Regions from separate parts of the Streptomyces sp. NPDC107559 genome, predicted to be linked through region 3. Evidence: riboswitches for the same ligand, from Rfam matches in the RefSeq annotation. Region 3 holds a riboswitch; each other region holds the start of a gene.
What was found. A riboswitch is a leader RNA that binds a small molecule or an ion and turns the genes downstream of it on or off. The one in region 3 is predicted to bind cyclic di-AMP.
Positions count from the first base shown of each region.

Region 1 (5,765 bases), on a different contig from region 3:
CGGCGGCCTGTGCCTTCTCGTGCGCGCCGTCGTACTTCTGGGTGGCGGCCTCGGCCTCCTGGTACAGCTTGTCCACCTTGGCCCTGACCTGCCCCGGCGTCAGATTCGGCTCGGCGTGACCGGTCCCGTCGAAGACGGTCGCGGTCGCCGCGCCCGCGAGGGCGAGCGTGGCGGCGGTACGGACCGTATTGCCGCTGAGCGAGCGCGGACGGGGTTTTCGGTGCGCTGCCACGTGGCCTTGCACGTCCTTTCGTACGACCGCCTGTCCCGGGCCGGCCGCCGGGCGGACGCACGGCCGCCAGGGGAGCGGAGGTACGGCCGCCCGGGGGCGGTCCACGCGTCCGGCGGCGGCCACACACAGGGGGAGCGGGCCGCCGCCGGACTTTCTCGGCGGTGGTGGCCGACTGCCGCCCCTGGTCCGGACGGCGGTGGGGAGCCGGTCACCTGGGGGAGGACGCTAAGCCCGTTTATGTCGGGTGGATAACGCCATGTACGGAACTGTCGCGATCGGATCGAATGGCGCCCCCTGGTGACCATGATTGGCATCGGGAGTCGTCGACTTCACGCAGTGTGATGACCGATGGCAGGATTTCCGGCCGCGAGCGGGTTACGCGGTGCTATGGCGCGCATATATGCAGCTGTCACCGAGGCGTGCGGGCGGGGCGGGGCGGGGCGGTGTCCGACGGTACGGGCGCCTCTGGTTAGGCTCCGGCCTCATGGACGTACTCATCCATCTCTTCGTCGGCCTGCACATCATCGGCATCGCCGCGCTCCTCGGCGGCTTCCTCACCCAGATGAAGGCGATGGGCCGCGGCACCGCCCGCTTCGTCCCCGCGATGCTGCACGGCGCGGCGACGATGCTGGTCACCGGTGTGATCCTGGTCGGCCTCAACCAGGCCGACGACCACCCGGTCAACAACATCAAGATCGGCGTGAAACTGGCCCTGCTGATCGTGATCCTCGGTCTCGTCTACGTGAAGCGGGACGAGGAGACGGTCGACAAGAACCTGTTCGGCCTGGTGGGCCTGCTGACCACGGCGAACATCTTCATCGCGGTGCTGTGGACCTGACGTCGGCTCGGGCGGCCGCCGAGACCGCCCGCACGGCCGCCACGGCGACGGCGGCCCACACCGCCACCGCGACCCACAGCAGCACCTCACCGAGCCCCTTCAGCCACGGCACACCGAGCGCCGAGGAGACGGCCGACGCCGCTGCCGCCGACATCCCCATCGGGAACACGGTCGACCAGCGCAGGACGTCGTAGCGCAGCCGCGGCCACCGCAGCTCGGCCGTCAGCAGACAGGCGTAACAGCACAGGTCGAGGACGAGCAGGCCGACGGTCATGACGCGCAGGACGCCACGGTCGTCGTCGTTCCACAGATACAGGCGCGCGCTGTCGGCGGCGAGCAACTGCGCCCCGGCCAGCGCGGAGATGGCGAGCGCCCCGCCGGCCACCCAGTGGTCGCCGGCGCCCTCGACCGTCTGGCGCGGGTCGAAGCGGGCCAGCGCCAGGACGTAGAGCACCAGCCCCAGCCAGAACAGCACCAGCGCCGTATGCGCGAGCCAGGCCGTCGACAGGGCCGCGGCGAGGGTCGCCGCCTGCACCGCGAGCCCCTGGGTGGCCACGCACACGAGGAACACCGCCCCCGGCATCCGGTGCCCCCAGTGCCGCAGAACCACGACGAGCAGCCCCGGCCACAGCACGGCGGCCAGCGCCAGCAGCGCCTCGGCCAGGGTCTGCCACCCCAGCAGCGAGAAACGGGTGCCGAGCACGGTGGTCGCGGCGACCGCGGTGAGCGCCGCCGGCGTGCCCGCCCGGCGCACCCATGCCTCCCGCTCCCACAGCAGCTGGACGGCGAAGCCCGCCGCCAGGGCCAGCCAGGCGGCGCAGGCCGGCACCAGGGCGATCCGGGACAGCACCTCGTACCCCGTCTGCTCCAGTCCGACCGACAGGATGCCGGTCGCCAGCACCACGGCTCCGGTGGCCGGCTCACGCAACGCCCACCGGGCGCGGAGCGGTGGGGTACGGGGGGTGGAGGGCATGCGGTCGATGCTAAGGAGCGCCGCGCGCGGCGCGAGCGGGGCACGCGCGCGGGCGCCCGGAATCACCCGTGGTCGCAGGCGGCTCCGCCCGCTCCCCGGCACCCGCGTGGGGGTGCCGGAGGGCGGACGGGTGCCGGGGCCGGGCGTCAGGCCGGGCGGACCACGCTGTGGATCCCGGACTCGCCGTCGTAGTAGATCGACTCCTCGCGGACGTACGCGCCGGGCTTGGGGGCGTGGATCATCATGCCGTCGCCGATGTAGATGCCGACGTGGCTGACGTCGTCGTAGAAGAAGACCAGGTCACCCGGGCGGGCGTCGGCGAGGGAGACGGTGGTGCCGGCGTTCACCTGGTCGTAGGTGGTGCGCGGCAGGGTGACGCCGGCGGCCTTCCAGGCGGCCTGGGTGAGGCCGGAGCAGTCGTAGGAGCCGGGGCCCGTCGCGCCCCAGACGTACGGCTTGCCGATCTGCGCGCGGGCGAAGGCGAGCGCCTTCTCGGCCCGGGTGCCGACCGTGGAGTCCGCGGACGAGGAGGACGAGGTCGAGGAGGACGAGGTCGAGGAGGAAGAGCCGGACGAGGACGACGAGCCCGATGCCGCGCTCTCCTTCGCCGCCGCAGCGGCCGCTGCCGCCTGCTGCTTCGCCAGCTCCGCCGCCTTGCGCGCGGCCGCCTCCTGCTTCTGCTTCTCGATCGCGGCCAGCCGGGCCTTCTCCTCGGCCGTCAGCTGGGACAGCAGCACGCGCGCGGCGGCGAGCTTCTTCTGGACGGTCGCCTTGGCGGTCTGGAGGTCGTTCTGGGCGTCGGTGAGCGTGTCGAGGCTCTCGGTGGCCTCGCGGCGCTCCTTCATCGTCGCGGCCTGCTCGGTGACGTAGTCGTCGACCGCGCCCTTCTGCCGCGAGGTCAGCCGGCCCATGAGCTGGGCCTGGTCGAAGTAGTCCTGGGGCGAGTCCGCGAGCAGGAAGGTCGCGGTGTCCGGCGCGGTGGCACCGGTCCGGTACTGCGCCGCGGCGAAGGAACCGAGTTCCTCGCGCGCCTCGTTGAGCTTCTGGGTGCGCTGGGCGACGTTGTCGAGCAGGGTGTCGACGTGCTTGCGCTGCTTGGTGGTCTTTTCCTTGGCCGCGTTGTAGTTCTCGGTCGCCGACTCGGCCTGGCGGTACAGGTCGTCGACTTTCTTCTCGACCTCTTCCAGGCTCGGCCGGCCGTCGTCGGCCGAGGGGGCGGCGTGGGCCGTCTGGGACAACAGGGCGATCGAGGTGAGGGCCGCCGTGGCCAGGGCGGGGGTCCGTATGCCTGCTGCGCGCGTGCCTGCGGGACGCGACTTGCGGTGCGACGCCAAGAGAGGCGACTCCTTCCACACTCCGCCTACCGGGTTAGCTGTCGGGTTCGGGCGGATGATCGGAAGGTTTGCCCTACGGCCTGCCCCCGACGGGGATGCGGGCCGATTCACCCCGGTTCTCGGTTGGGTCCCCGGCTCCGGTTGCCCTGCGGGCGTTCCGGACTCGGCGGAGGCCGCGCGGCCCGGCGACGATCGCCGGTGGGGGTCGTGCGGCCCGCCCGGCACGCTAGCCAACTCCTGTGGCCCTTGTGAAGGTTGATGGGCGATATGCCCGATACATTTTCGTGACCTGGGCCCCGGCTGTGACGGGGTGCGGTCGATCCGGCATGGATGCTCAGGCTTGTTGGTGTTCGGACACGTTTTCCGGCTTTGTCGCACCGTGGCGCCCGGGTCGCCGAGGGTGAGGGGGACCCTCCCCGGCCCGGCCACGGAATGTGACGTTCCCCTCCCGGCCCCTCGGTCGGGGCCGTCCGGACGCGGGGATGTTCCCGGGACGGCGGCGGGTTGTCGGTGCGGCGCCCTAGACTCGGAGAGCGATGAGCAGCCTCTTTGACGACAGCTTCCTGGCGGATCTCCAGGCCCCCCGGGCCCATGGGGAGGAGCCCCCGCCTCCGCCCGAGGACGAGCACGTGCCGGAGCCGGTCCCGGACGATCTGTTCGGCGGGAAGTTCGACGTGCCGCCGGACCGGGACGATTACTACCGCGACGGCGCCCCGCGCCCGGTGGTCGACCCGGCCGCCCTCCTGGACGGGCTGAACGACAACCAGCGCGCCGCCGTCGTCCACTCCGGCTCCCCGCTGCTCATCGTGGCCGGCGCCGGCTCCGGCAAGACCCGGGTGCTCACGCACCGCATCGCCCACCTGCTCGGCGAGCGGAACGTGCATCCGGGCCAGATCCTCGCGATCACCTTCACCAACAAGGCCGCGGGCGAGATGAAGGAGCGCGTCGAGCAGCTCGTCGGCCCGCGCGCGAACGCGATGTGGGTGATGACCTTCCACAGCGCGTGCGTGCGCATCCTGCGCCGCGAGAGCAAGCGCCTCGGCTTCACGTCGTCGTTCTCGATCTACGACGCCGCCGACTCCAAGCGTCTGATGGCCCTGGTCTGCCGTGACCTGGACCTCGACCCCAAGCGTTTCCCGCCGAAGTCCTTCAGCGCCAAGATCTCCAACCTGAAGAACGAGCTGATCGACGAGGAGGACTTCGCGGCCCAGGCCGGCGACGGCTTCGAGAAGACCCTCGCCCAGGCCTACGCGATGTACCAGTCGCGGCTGCGCGAGGCCAACGCGCTCGACTTCGACGACCTGATCATGACGACGGTCAACCTGCTGCGCGCCTTCCCGGACGTCGCCGAGCACTACCGCCGCCGCTTCCGGCATGTGCTCGTCGACGAGTACCAGGACACCAACCACGCCCAGTACGCGCTGGTCCGTGAGCTCGTCGGCACCTCGGAGCACCCCGTGGACGTGCCGCCCGGTGAGTTCGACCTCCTGCCCGCCGAACTGTGCGTCGTGGGTGACGCCGACCAGTCGATCTACGCCTTCCGCGGCGCCACCATCCGCAACATCCTCCAGTTCGAGGAGGACTACCCGGACGCGACGACGATCCTGCTGGAGCAGAACTACCGCTCCACGCAGACCATCCTCTCCGCGGCCAACGCGGTCATCGAGCGCAACGAGTCCCGCCGTCCCAAGAACCTGTGGACCAACGCGGGCGCGGGCGCGAGCATCACCGGATACGTCGCCGACACCGAGCACGACGAGGCGCAGTTCGTCGCCGACGAGATAGACCGTCTCACCGACGCGGGCCAGGCCAAGGCCGGCGATGTCGCGGTGTTCTACCGCACCAACGCCCAGTCCCGTGTCTTCGAGGAGATCTTCATCCGGGTCGGCCTGCCGTACAAGGTCGTCGGCGGCGTCCGCTTCTACGAGCGCAAGGAGGTCCGGGACGTCCTGGCCTATCTGCGTGTCCTGGCCAACCCCGAGGACTCGGTCCCGCTGCGCCGCATCCTCAACGTGCCCAAGCGCGGTATCGGCGAGCGCGCCGAGGCGATGATCGACGCCCTCTCCCAGCGCGAGAGGATCAGCTTCCCGCAGGCGCTGCGGCGCGTCGACGAGGCGTACGGCATGGCCGCGCGCTCCACCAACGCCGTCCAGCGCTTCAACGTGCTGATGGACGACCTGCGCACGATCGTCGAGTCGGGCGCCGGTCCGGCGACGGTCCTGGAGGCCGTCCTCGAACGGACCGGATACCTCGCCGAGTTGCAGGCCTCCACCGACCCGCAGGACGAGACCCGCATCGAGAACCTCCAGGAACTCGCCGCCGTGGCCCTGGAGTTCGAGCAGGAGACCGGCGAGGGCGAGGCGACGGGCGGGCTCTCCGACTTCCTGG
Region 1 is NZ_JBVKBD010000005.1:344,649-350,413, forward strand. Features, by position in the region: gene ACZ7OY_RS18680 (C40 family peptidase) at 1-232, opposite strand, end outside; gene ACZ7OY_RS18685 (hypothetical protein) at 717-1,070, shown strand; gene ACZ7OY_RS18690 (SLAC1 family transporter) at 1,048-2,043, opposite strand; gene ACZ7OY_RS18695 (C40 family peptidase) at 2,190-3,377, opposite strand; cyclic di-AMP (ydaO/yuaA leader) riboswitch at 3,386-3,556, opposite strand; gene pcrA (DNA helicase PcrA) at 3,914-5,765, shown strand, end outside.
Region 1: it holds a riboswitch for cyclic di-AMP, as region 3 does, so the genes downstream of both, ACZ7OY_RS18695 (C40 family peptidase) here and ACZ7OY_RS16755 (transglycosylase family protein) in region 3, are expected to answer to the same signal.

Region 2 (5,765 bases), on a different contig from region 3:
GCAGGATGCCGCGGTTGGCGAGATAGAGGTGGAGGAAGTCCTCCAGCTCGGTGTCGCCGGCCGCCGCGGACTCGGCGCCGGTGCGCGGGGCCGGGTCGGCGAAGCGATACTCGGTGCGTGCCCCGAGGCGGCTGACGGACCAGGGCAGACCGTGGGCGGCGATGCCCGCGCGCACCCCTGCCTCGAAGCGCTCGGACAGCTCGGACATGTGGGTGAAGGCGTCGTCGGTGAGGACGTGTTCCAGGGTGGCGCGCATCGCGGCGACGGACAGCGCGTTGCCCGCGAGGGTGCCGCCGACGCCGCCCATGTCCACCAGGTCGAGATCGGCGCGGGACAGCAGCCGGTCGGCCAGGTCGGCGGAGAGGCCGTAGGCGCCCGCGGGGATGCCGCCGCCGATCGCCTTGCCGATGGTCAGGACGTCCGGTTCCAGGTCCCAGGCCGCGGTGCAGCCGCCCGGACCGGCGGAGAAGGTGTGCGTCTCGTCGTTGATGAGGAGGGTGCCGTACTGCCGGGTCAGGGCGCGGACCCCGGCCAGGTAGCCGGGTTCGGGGAGCACGATGCCGATGTTGGTCAGCGCGGGCTCCATCAGGACGGCGGCGACGTCGCCGTGGGCGAGTTCGCGCTCCAGCCGCTCCAGATCGTTGAACTCGGCGACCCTGCTGGTCAGCGTGACGTCGCAGGGTGCACCGACGTTTCCGGGCCGAGCGGCGCCCAGGCCGTCGGGCCCGACGACGATGAGCGACTCGTCGACGCTGCCGTGGTAGCTGTAGCCGTTCACGAGGATCTTGGAGCGGCCGGTGACGGCGCGGGCGAGCCGGATGGCCCAGCGGTTGGCGTCCGTCGCCGTCAGCGAGAAGCTCCACCGGGTGAGCCCGAAGCGGCGGGTCAGCTCCGCGCCGACCCATTCGGCGTCCTCGGTGGGCAGCATCGCGGTCGCGCCGCCCAGCTCGGCGAAACGGTGCCGGACGGCTTCGGCCACCACCGCCGGCGAGTGGCCGGCCATCGCGCCGGTGTCGCCGAGGCAGAAGTCGATGTACTCGTGTCCGTCGATGTCGGTCACCCTGGCGCCGCGCGCGGTGTCCAGATAGCGCGGGAAGGCACCGGCGGTCTTGTTCATCCAGGTCATCGGCACCCGGCCGAAGAGATGCTCGGACCGCGCGTAGGCGGTCTTAGAGCGGGGGTTGCGACGGTCGGCCTCGGCGCTCTCGCGGGCCAGGAGGTGCTGAAGGCGGGTGCGGTCCATGACTACCTCGTAGAGCGACGGCGGATGAGCACACAGAGCGTACGACTGAATCGTATGCCGATTCAAGATTCGACGACGGAATCGATCGTCACGACAATCGATTCACGTGCACCGATCGAAGCGAGCGAAGCGATCGAGCCAACAGGGCGCGGAGCGCGACGGCCGCCGCCCCACCCCCACCCCTCTCGCCTCCGGCCCGGAGCGCGACGGAGGGAAATGAAGGTCACAATACGTATCGGACATACCGCACTTCAACCTTCACACGAGCCGCACAAATTAGCTAAGTTGGCGCCAGGCCGCTCGGTTCCTCCGGCGAATCCCGCCGGGCCGCGCTGCCTCCGCCGAGTCCGGTGAACCACTGCGGCCGCCGGAGCCGGGGACCCAACCGATCCTTTGGGGTGAATCGGCCCAACCGCCCTGCGGGGCAAGGGCCGTAGGGCACGCCTTCCGGAACCTCCGCCCGAACCCGACAGCTAACTCGGTAGGCGGAGCACGGAAGGAGTACGTCGCCGATGGCGCCAGGACGCGACAAGCGCCCCGAAGGTCTCGGCCTCCCCGGTATGTCGGACGCGGTCAGCGGCGAGGAGATCCGGCAGCGGATCAACACCCTCTACGACCGCGCGGAGACCGACTCGGGGACCTACAACGCCACCCGCGCGATGTCGGTCGGCGACCGCAGGACCGGCCGCCCGGCGCGTCCCGCCCAGCGCAAGCCGTCCGACCCCGCCCTCGACGCCGTCGCCCGGAAGTGGTTCGACGGAGCGCGCGCCAACGTGGGCCCGATCGTCGCGGCCGTGCTGCCCGCCGACCGGATGCCCGCCCCGTCGGCCCGTCCCGCACCGGCGCCCGCGCCGGAGCTCCCGGCCGCCATTCCGGCCCCTCGCCCCGAACTTGAGGCTCCCGCCCGGCGCGCCCCGGAGCTCACCGCCGGGCCCGTCGCGCCCATCGCCGCGCTCCCGGCCGCGCCGGAGCGCCCACGGGACGCCTTCCCGGCTCTGCCCGCCGCCCCTTCCGCGCTCCCGGCCGGACCGCCCGCGGCCGCACCCACGGTGACGCCTGCTCTCGCGGTCACGCCCGCACCCGTGCCTGCGGCCACGCCTGTGGCTGACACCGCGGCACGGCAGATCGCGCGGCGGTCGGCCAAGGGGCAGAACCAGGAGAAGCTCACCCAGGCCCGGAGGCTGCTGACCCGGCAGGTCGCCCTGCGTACCGCTCCACCGGCCCCGGAGAGCGCACCGGCCGCCGCACCGCGCTGGCCGGTCCCGGAGCAGGACCCGCTGTTCGGCGAGGGCACCGGGTGGCTGACCCAGCCGTCGCCCGCCCCCGGCCCGCTCGCCGGAGGCGGCGAGTACCCGAGCGCTCCCGGCGCCACCGGTCAGTTCGGCACCGTTCCCAGTGTCGCGGGATACCCGAACACCCCCATCGCCACCGGGCAGTTCAGCCTCCCCCTCGATGCCGCCGTGACGAACCCGCCGGCCGACACCGGGCAGTTCAGCGCCATCCCGAGCGTGGCCGCCTATCCGAACACCCCCGTCGACACGGGGCAGTTCAGCCTTCCCTTCGAGGCCGGTCTCACCAATCCCCCCGCCGACACGGGGCAGTTCAGCGCCGTCCCGAGCATGGGGGCCTACCCGAGCGCCCCGGTCGCCACCGGCTACCCGAGCGCCCCCGCGAGCCCTGCCTACCTCGGCGCCCCCGCTGACGTCGGCTACCCGGCCACCCCTGCCGACCCGGCCTACCCGAGCGCCCCTGTGACCGCCGCGTACCCGAGCGCCCCGGTGACCGCCGCGTACCCGAGCGCCCCGGTGAGCCCCGGTTATCCGAGCGCCCCCGCGGTCGCCGCCTACCCGGGCAACCCCGCCGACACGGGCCAGTTCGCCCTGATGAACACCGGCCAGTTCGCCGCACCCGCCATGCCCGCGGCACCCGCCATGCCTGCCATGCCTGCCATGCCTGCTGCCCCCGCCATGCCCGCCCCGGTCGCGGTCGGCATTCCGGAACCGGCGGGGTACGGCGGCAAGGCCGCGAAGGCCCTCGAGTTCGCGCGCGCCCAGATCGGCAGGCCGTGCCTGTGGGGTGCGACCGGCCCCGAGTCGTACGACTGTTCCAGTCTCACCCAGGCAGCCTGGCGGGCCGCCGGGGTCGCGCTCCCCCGCGCGGCGGCCGACCAGGCCCGCACGGTCTCGGCGATCCCGCTCACCGACCTCCAGCCCGGCGATCTCATCTTCTTCCACGGCGACACCAGCCATGTCGGTGTCTGCGCCGGACCCGGCACGATGATCCACGCCCCGGGGCCGGGTGCCCTGATCCGCGAGGAGTCCATCTTCTTCGCCGGGCAGGCGGCGATCCACAGCGCGGCACGGCCCGCCTGACCCTCGGGACTCACACCGAGGACCCACCCGAACCGCGAACTGCCCGGACGGATCATTCCGTCCGGGCAGTTCGCACGTTACGGCGGCACGGTACGCCGGGCATGGATCGGCACGGCGCCCGGACCGTCGGTACCGGTCCGGGCGCCGTGCCGTGGGTGCTCACCCGGGCGTCGTCACACGGGGCGTCGCCTGGTGCGGATCAGCAGGACGACACCGGCGATGGCGAGCACGCCGCCGAGCGCCGCGGGCCACAGCTGCGCGCCGGTCTCGGCGAGACCGCCCTGGACCGCCTGCGGTTCGGTCTGCGGCACGGTCTGGGGGGCCGGCTGCGCGGCGGAGGTGGCCTGCCCGCCGTCGTCCGCGGCCTGGGTCTGCTCGGCGCCGCCCGTCGAGCCCGATCCGGCGGCTGCCGTGTCGTCGGCTTCGGGGGCGGTGGTGACCAGGCCGGAGCCGTTGCCGCCCGAACCCTGCTGTCCCGAGTCGTCCTTCGGGCGGTTGGTCGCCGAGGGGGAGGAGTAGGGCTTGGGCTGGGTGTTGCCGGGACGGGTGGCGGTGGCCGTGGCGGCGGGCGGCTCCATGGTCGCCTGGCCACCGTTGCCTGCGTTGCCACCGTTGCCTGCGTTGCCACCGTTACCGGCGTTGCCACCGTTACCGGTGTCGCCACCGGTCTGCCCCTGCGCGCCGTTCCCGTCCTTCGGAGGCTCGGGGGTCTGCGTCTGCTGGCCCTGGTCGCCGTTGCCGCCGCCGTTGCCCGCGCCGTTGTCGCCGCCGTTGCCGCCGTTACCGGCCCCGTTGTCGCCGCCGCCGTTGCCCGGCTCGGCGCCCACGCCGCACTGCCGGCCGCCGTTGATGCAGTCGACCATCTCGTTCATCAGCTTCTCGTCGAAGACGTTGATGAAGTCGCCGTGGTCCGTGATCGGCTTGTGCAGGTTCTCGGGGAAGGAGTCCACCGCGAACAGCGGGGTCGTACGGCCGCCGTCCTGCAAGCTGGGCGCGTCCACGTCGTACACGATGCGCTGCACCAGCTGCGGAATGGCCTGGAAGCCGCTCGGGCAGGAGCCGTCGGCGGCGGCGAACGCCACGTGCGTACGGTGGTTGGCGCTGTCGATGTTCCGTCCGTCCCAGCAGCTCTGGAACTTGAACGTGCGCACGACGTCGCTGCCGCTCGGGCAGAGCGGGTACTTGTCCTTCAACTGCCGGTCCTCCAGGCCCGTGCAGCTCCAGGACGCGTTGGCGTTGGCGGGGCCGTTGACGAAGGCCTTGGCGTCGCCGGTGATGATGCGCAGCAGCCGCGGCATGGCGGTGACCTTGCTGCGGGGGTTGCCCACGAAGGTCATCGTCACCTGCTTGGGCGTGACGATCTGACCGGCGTTGCCCTCGGTGCCGCCACCGGGCGATCCGGCGTCCCGCTCCTGGGTGCCGTTCTGGAGACGCAGCACGGGCCAGAAGTACGACGACTTGTCGCCCTGGTCCTGGCAGCTGGTCTGTGCGTTCGCCAGGTCGCCGTCGCTGGCGAAGGCGCTGTTGGACTGGTTGCCGACGTAGTCGTGGAAGTGGTGGGCTCCGTTGCTGACGCCCGGGGCGACGATGACGTTGTCGGAGTTGAACAGCCCGTTGGCGTTCACACCGCAGCTGGTGGCGAAGGTGCCGCGGGAGGCGTCCGCCTGGAGTGCGGGGCTCTGCGCGTTGGGCTGGGCCGAGTTGATGTCCGCGTAGTCGGCAGCGACCGGGCCGTTTCCGGCCTGCCCGCCGTTTCCGGCCTGACCCTGCCCCTGGTTCTGCCCCTGGTTCTGCTGGCCCTGGTCCTGGTTCTGCTGACCCTGGTCCTGGCCCTGGCCCTGCTGGCCCTGATCCTGCGTCTGCTGGCGCAGCGTGCAGGCGGCCAGCGCCTCCAGATCCTCCGGACGGTCCCCGGCCTGGCCGATGGCGACCGCGATGCGCTCGATCGTCGCGGCCCGCGTCTCCTTCAGCGGATTCATGATCTCGCTGTCGGCGAAGCCGCTGTCGTCCTGGACGGCCTGCGCCGACTCCTGGAGCTTCTTGTAGGCCTCCGCGACCTGCTGGTCCAGCAGCGCGAGTTCCTTGTCGACGTCCGCGCGGGCAGCATCGGGAACGTCCGTCAGACTGTCGCCGACGTCCGGACAGTCGAT
Region 2 is NZ_JBVKBD010000010.1:1,591-7,355, forward strand. Features, by position in the region: gene ACZ7OY_RS27015 (transaminase) at 1-1,243, opposite strand, end outside; cyclic di-AMP (ydaO/yuaA leader) riboswitch at 1,573-1,747, shown strand; gene ACZ7OY_RS27020 (C40 family peptidase) at 1,756-3,615, shown strand; gene ACZ7OY_RS27025 (DUF1996 domain-containing protein) at 3,789-5,765, opposite strand, start outside.
Region 2: it holds a riboswitch for cyclic di-AMP, as region 3 does, so the genes downstream of both, ACZ7OY_RS27020 (C40 family peptidase) here and ACZ7OY_RS16755 (transglycosylase family protein) in region 3, are expected to answer to the same signal.

Region 3 (5,765 bases):
GGTTCCCGGTGGAGCGAGCACGAACTCGCCCGGCTGGCCGGGCACCGCGACGACGACCGGCTCGCCGACGCGTGGGAGTGGTCCGACGAGGGCGTCACCCAGTTCCTCGCGCTCGGCCCCGAGCTCGAAGACCTGTGGCACAGCTCCGGGTGGTCCAACAGCCGTCATCCGTACGGGCATCTGCTGGTCCGGGCGGCCGTCGACCTCGCGCGCTGCGGAGTCACCGGAGGCATACCGGACCTCCTGCTGACGGAGGCGGCCTCGTGCTACGGCGGAAGGCGGCCGGGCGGGGAGTCCTTCCGGGAGGCGACGGCCTGGGCGGCCGCACCGCGGCACGGAGTGGCGGGGCTGCTGGTCCCCGTACCGGGGCCGGGCGCGGAGGAGGGTGAGGCGGCGGCGTGGCGGCCGTACGGATCGCTGGTCGCGCGGGCGCGGCGGACGCCGGTGCCGGTGCGCGCGGCCGTCTGGCGTTGCGCGCTGGAGGGGACGCGCCACGACGCCGACGTGCACCACAACGTCCGCAGGACCGCCCACGCCGTCTTCGCCCCGAGAGCCGAAGCGGGGGACACCGAGGCCATGCACCTCCTGGGCGAGCTGGGTGCGGACGTGGAGGACGAGGCCACCGCGCTGGAGTGGTTCCGCAAGGCGGCCGACGCCGGGCGTACGGACCTGGCGGCACGGGTGGGGGAACTGCTCCTCGGGCAGGGGCAGGCCGAGCAGGCCCTGCCGTATCTGCGGGCGGCGGTCGCGGACGCCCCGCAGGCACACGTGACCCACCTGCTCGGCCGGGCCCACCTGGTCCTGGCCGAGCACTGGCTGCGGACGGCGGCCGAGAGCGGCCACGAGGAGGCGAAGCGCCGGCTGCGCGAGCTGACGGCAGGCCGCCTCAAGGACACTGCTCGGGCGCAGCTTTCGTACGACCTGCCGACATGGGCTGCCGACACCGGCTGGGAGCGGGACCACTGACGGCGTACCGCCGCCCACGGCCCCGCTTCCACCCCCGCAAGCCGAACGATGAAAGCCAGCTAACGTCGAGGCGTGACCAACCAGCCCGCCCCCGGCGACCCCGTACCCGTGCCCGACAGCCCCGCCCCCGACCTCTTCACCTGGGAGTTCGCCGCCGATCCGTACCCGGCCTACGCCTGGCTGCGCGAGCACGCCCCCGTGCACCGCACCCGGCTGCCCAGCGGGGTCGAGGCCTGGCTGGTCACCCGGTACGCGGACGCCCGGCAGGCCCTCGCCGACCAGCGGCTGAGCAAGAACCCCGCGCATCACGACGAGCCCGCGCACGCCAAGGGCAAGACCGGCATCCCCGGTGAGCGCAAGGCCGAGCTGATGACCCATCTGCTCAACATCGACCCGCCGGACCACACCAGGCTCCGGCGGCTGGTCAGCACGGCGTTCACCCCGCGCCGGGTCGCGGAGTTCGCGCCGCGCGTGCAGGAGCTGACCGACCGGCTGATCGACGGCTTCGCCGGCCGGGGCTCCGCCGACCTCATCCACGAGTTCGCCTTCCCGCTGCCCATCTACGCCATCTGCGACCTGCTCGGCGTACCCCGCGAGGACCAGGACGACTTCCGGGACTGGGCGGGCATGATGATCCGGCACGGCGGCGGGCCGCGGGGCGGGGTCGCGCGGTCGGTGAAGAAGATGCGCGGCTATCTCGCCGAGCTCATCCACCGCAAGCGGGAGGCGCTGCCCGAGACCGCCGCTCCGGGCGAGGACCTCATCTCCGGTCTCATCCGCGCCTCCGACCACGGCGAGCACCTCACCGAGAACGAGGCCGCCGCCATGGCGTTCATCCTTTTGTTCGCGGGGTTCGAGACCACGGTCAACCTCATCGGCAACGGTATGTACGCGCTGCTGACCCATCCCGCTCAGCGTGAGCGCCTCCAGTCGTCCCTGGCCGCGGGCGAATCCGCACTGATGGAGACCGGCATCGAGGAACTCCTGCGTTACGACGGGCCGGTGGAGCTGGCGACCTGGCGGTTCGCGACCGGGCCGCTGACCATCGGCGGCCAGGACATCGCCCCCGGGGACCCCGTCCTCGTCGTCCTGGCGGCCGCGGACCGGGACCCGGAGCGGTTCACCGATCCCGATGTGCTCGACCTCACTCGCAGTGACAACCAGCACCTCGGTTACGGCCATGGAATCCACTATTGCCTGGGTGCGCCGCTGGCCCGGCTGGAGGGACGCACCGCGCTCACCACGCTGCTCACCCGGCTCCCCGACCTGCAACTCGCCGCGGAACCGGCGGACTTGAGATGGCGTGGTGGACTCATCATGCGCGGACTGCGTGCCCTGCCTGTGGAGTTCACGGCGGTCTGACCGATTGGCGGCAGTCGTGAGGGTTCCGGACCCGGGTGACGTACCGTCAACATTGTGATCTTCGCGTGATCTCCGTGGCATGAACTTGTGACAAGTGATCGTGTGCCGATACGTTCAATCATCAACACGGCGCAGCCTCACGCCGTGTCGGTCACTGCTGTCGCACGAAAGGTTTCCGCATGCTCTCCGGAAACGGTCGTCACCGTCGTCCCCGCCAGGCTCCGGCACTGCTCGTCGCGGCAGGAGTGGCAGGTTCCGCCATCGCCATCCCGCTTCTGGGCGCGGGCGGCGCGAGCGCGGCCGAGGGCAGCACCTGGGACCAGGTCGCGCAGTGCGAGACCGGCGGCTCCTGGAGCGCCGAGAGCGGTGACGGGCACTTCGGTGGCCTGCATCTGACCCAGGCGGACTGGGAGCAGTACGGCGGTCTCGACTACGCCGCCAGGGCCGATCTGGCCAGCCGGTCCCAGCAGATAGCCGTCGCCGAGAAGATCCTCGCCGCCCAGGGCGCCGGTGCCTGGTCCACGTGCGGGCTGACCTCGGGGCTCGCCCAGGACTCCGCGACGTCCGTCGTCGACACGGGTGTGGCGGGCGACTCGGCGAGCGACGCGTCCGACGCGAGCGGTTCGACCTCGGTGTCGGACGTGCTCGGTCTGCCCGACTCCTCCGCCGGAGCCTCCACCGACCCGTCCTCGACGCCCGCCGCCGGTACCGCGTCCGCCGACCCCTCCGCCCTGCCTTCCGGCACGGCCTCCACCGCCGCGCCCTCCGCGAGCGCGACGGACAAGACGGACAATAGTGCGGATACCGCCACGAGTGGCGCTCAAGGCGACGATTCCTCCGCAGGCGATGCAGAGGTGGACAATTCCGCCAACTCCCGGCAGGCCATCGGCGCTTCGGGCCTGGTCGACACGGGTGACCTGACCGGCACCGGCCGCCACCGTGGCGCCAGCGCCGACGAGGACACGTCCTCCGTCGACGCCGACCTGTCCTTCATCGGCCGGCACGCCTCGACCGCCTACGGTTCCTGACCCGCTCGCCGGGGTGGTCCGCCACCCCCGGACCGGCCCTCCGCATTCCCGCGACGGACGGCGCCTGCTCCGCATGGTGAGCAGGAGGCGAGTGGTGCCGGCCGGGACCGTGTCTTCCCCGGTCAGGCCGGGGAGGCACCTGTCTAAACGGGCGTAAAGCGGCGAGAGTTGACGTCCCGTTTCACCGCTAAATGTCCGTTTTGGTGAAACTGTGGGATGAGTCTCAGAAGCCCTGATCGTCTTTGGAAATAACCGGATCGCCTGCCTACGGTCGAGACCGCTCGCCACAGCGGGCACCGGCCGCCGCAACGCCGAATCCTGCCAGCGGCTGCCCGGGAACATTCGTCGCGTCAAGCGCCGTCGGCAGGAGCGGGGGACCCAAGGTAAGCGCCGGGCCCAGCGGTTGAAGCTGGTGCCGGCTCGGGGTGAAGCCGCGTCCCGTGAGGGGCGTGGCCGGGCAACTCAACCGGCCCGAACCCGACAGCTCACCTCGCAGGCGTCGGTGAGGGGATCCACCATGCTGTTTTCCGGTAAGGGCACGCACCGCCGCCCGTCCAAGGCCACCCGCATCGCCGCGCTCGCCGGTGTCGCCGGTGTCGCCATCGCCGCCCCGCTGTTCGCGGCCGGCAACGCCTCCGCCGCCACCGCCGCCGAGTGGGACACCGTCGCCCAGTGCGAGTCCGGCGGCAACTGGGCCATCAACACCGGCAACGGCTACTACGGCGGTGTCCAGTTCTCCGCCTCCACCTGGGCTGCGTACGGCGGCAAGCAGTACGCCTCGCAGGCCAACCTGGCCACCAAGGCCCAGCAGATCACCATCGCCGAGAAGGTCCTCGCCTCCCAGGGCAAGGGTGCCTGGCCGGTCTGCGGCAAGGGTCTGTCCCGCACCCCCTACGCCGCTGCCGCCCCCGCGCCGAGCACCGCCACCCGCTCGACCGAGACGCAGACCGCCTCCCGCTCCGCCGAGCGCCCGGCCGTCGCGCAGACCGTCACCACCCCGGCCGGCCAGAAGGTCGCCAAGGGTGACGGCGAGTACAAGGTCGTCAAGGGTGACACGCTCAGCAGCATCGCCCAGAAGCACCAGGTCAAGGGTGGCTGGCAGGCGCTGTTCAAGCTGAACAAGGGTGTCGTCGCCAACGCCGACGTCATCTACCCGGGCCAGCAGCTGCACCTGAAGTGACAGCGCGCTCGTAGCTGAACCACGGCGGCCTCCCAGCCGTGTCCTTCATTGTGGAGGCCACGTGAGGGCCGCCCCCCGTCCCCACGGGCTCCCCGTCCCGGTGCGTTCTTCCCCCGTACGCACCGGGACGGGGTTTTTTGTCGAACCGGCTTTGTTCCGTTCGGAAACAATTTACTCTCGGTTCCGTCCATGACGCGGTCAACGACCGGTTGATCGCCCCGGGACGGTTAGGCTCAGTCCCGCGCGGCCACCACAGGCCTGCGCATCACCACCGGGCTCTCCGGCCCGGCGTAGCTTGCGTCACATCCCAGAAGGAGATGCTCGTGCCGTCCATCGACGTCGTCGTAGCCCGGGAAATCCTGGACTCCCGAGGCAACCCCACGGTCGAGGTCGAGGTCGGCCTCGACGACGGCAGCACGGGTCGTGCCGCCGTCCCGTCCGGCGCCTCCACCGGTGCCTTCGAGGCCATCGAGCTCCGTGACGGTGACCCCAACCGTTACCAGGGCAAGGGTGTCGAGAAGGCCGTCCTCGCCGTCATCGAGCAGATCGGTCCGGAGCTCGTCGGCTACGACGCCACCGAGCAGCGCCTGATCGACCAGGCGATGTTCGACCTGGACGCCACCGACAACAAGGGCTCGCTCGGCGCGAACGCCATCCTCGGCGTCTCCCTCGCCGTCGCGCACGCCGCCTCCGAGGCGTCCGACCTCCCGCTCTTCCGTTACCTGGGCGGCCCGAACGCGCACCTGCTGCCCGTTCCGATGATGAACATCCTGAACGGCGGCTCGCACGCCGACTCCAACGTGGACATCCAGGAGTTCATGATCGCCCCGATCGGCGCGGAGACCTTCTCCGAGGCGCTGCGCTGGGGCGCCGAGGTCTACCACACCCTCAAGAAGGTGCTGAAGACCAAGGGCCTGTCCACCGGTCTCGGCGACGAGGGCGGCTTCGCCCCGAACCTGGAGTCCAACCGCGCCGCCCTCGACCTCATCGTCGAGGCCATCAAGGAGGCCGGTTACACCCCCGGCGAGCAGATCGCCCTCGCCCTCGACGTCGCCGCCTCCGAGTTCTACAAGGACGGCGTCTACACCTTCGAGGGCAAGGAGCGCACCGCCGCCGAGATGACCGAGTACTACGCCGAGCTCGTGGCGGCGTACCCGCTGGTCTCCATCGAGGACCCGCTGTTCGAGGACGACTGGGCCGGCTGGAAGATCATCACCGACCAGCTGGGC
Region 3 is NZ_JBVKBD010000004.1:479,957-485,721, forward strand. Features, by position in the region: gene ACZ7OY_RS16740 (sel1 repeat family protein) at 1-966, shown strand, start outside; gene ACZ7OY_RS16745 (cytochrome P450 family protein) at 1,039-2,328, shown strand; gene ACZ7OY_RS16750 (transglycosylase family protein) at 2,508-3,356, shown strand; cyclic di-AMP (ydaO/yuaA leader) riboswitch at 3,702-3,870, shown strand; gene ACZ7OY_RS16755 (transglycosylase family protein) at 3,874-4,536, shown strand; gene eno (phosphopyruvate hydratase) at 4,854-5,765, shown strand, end outside.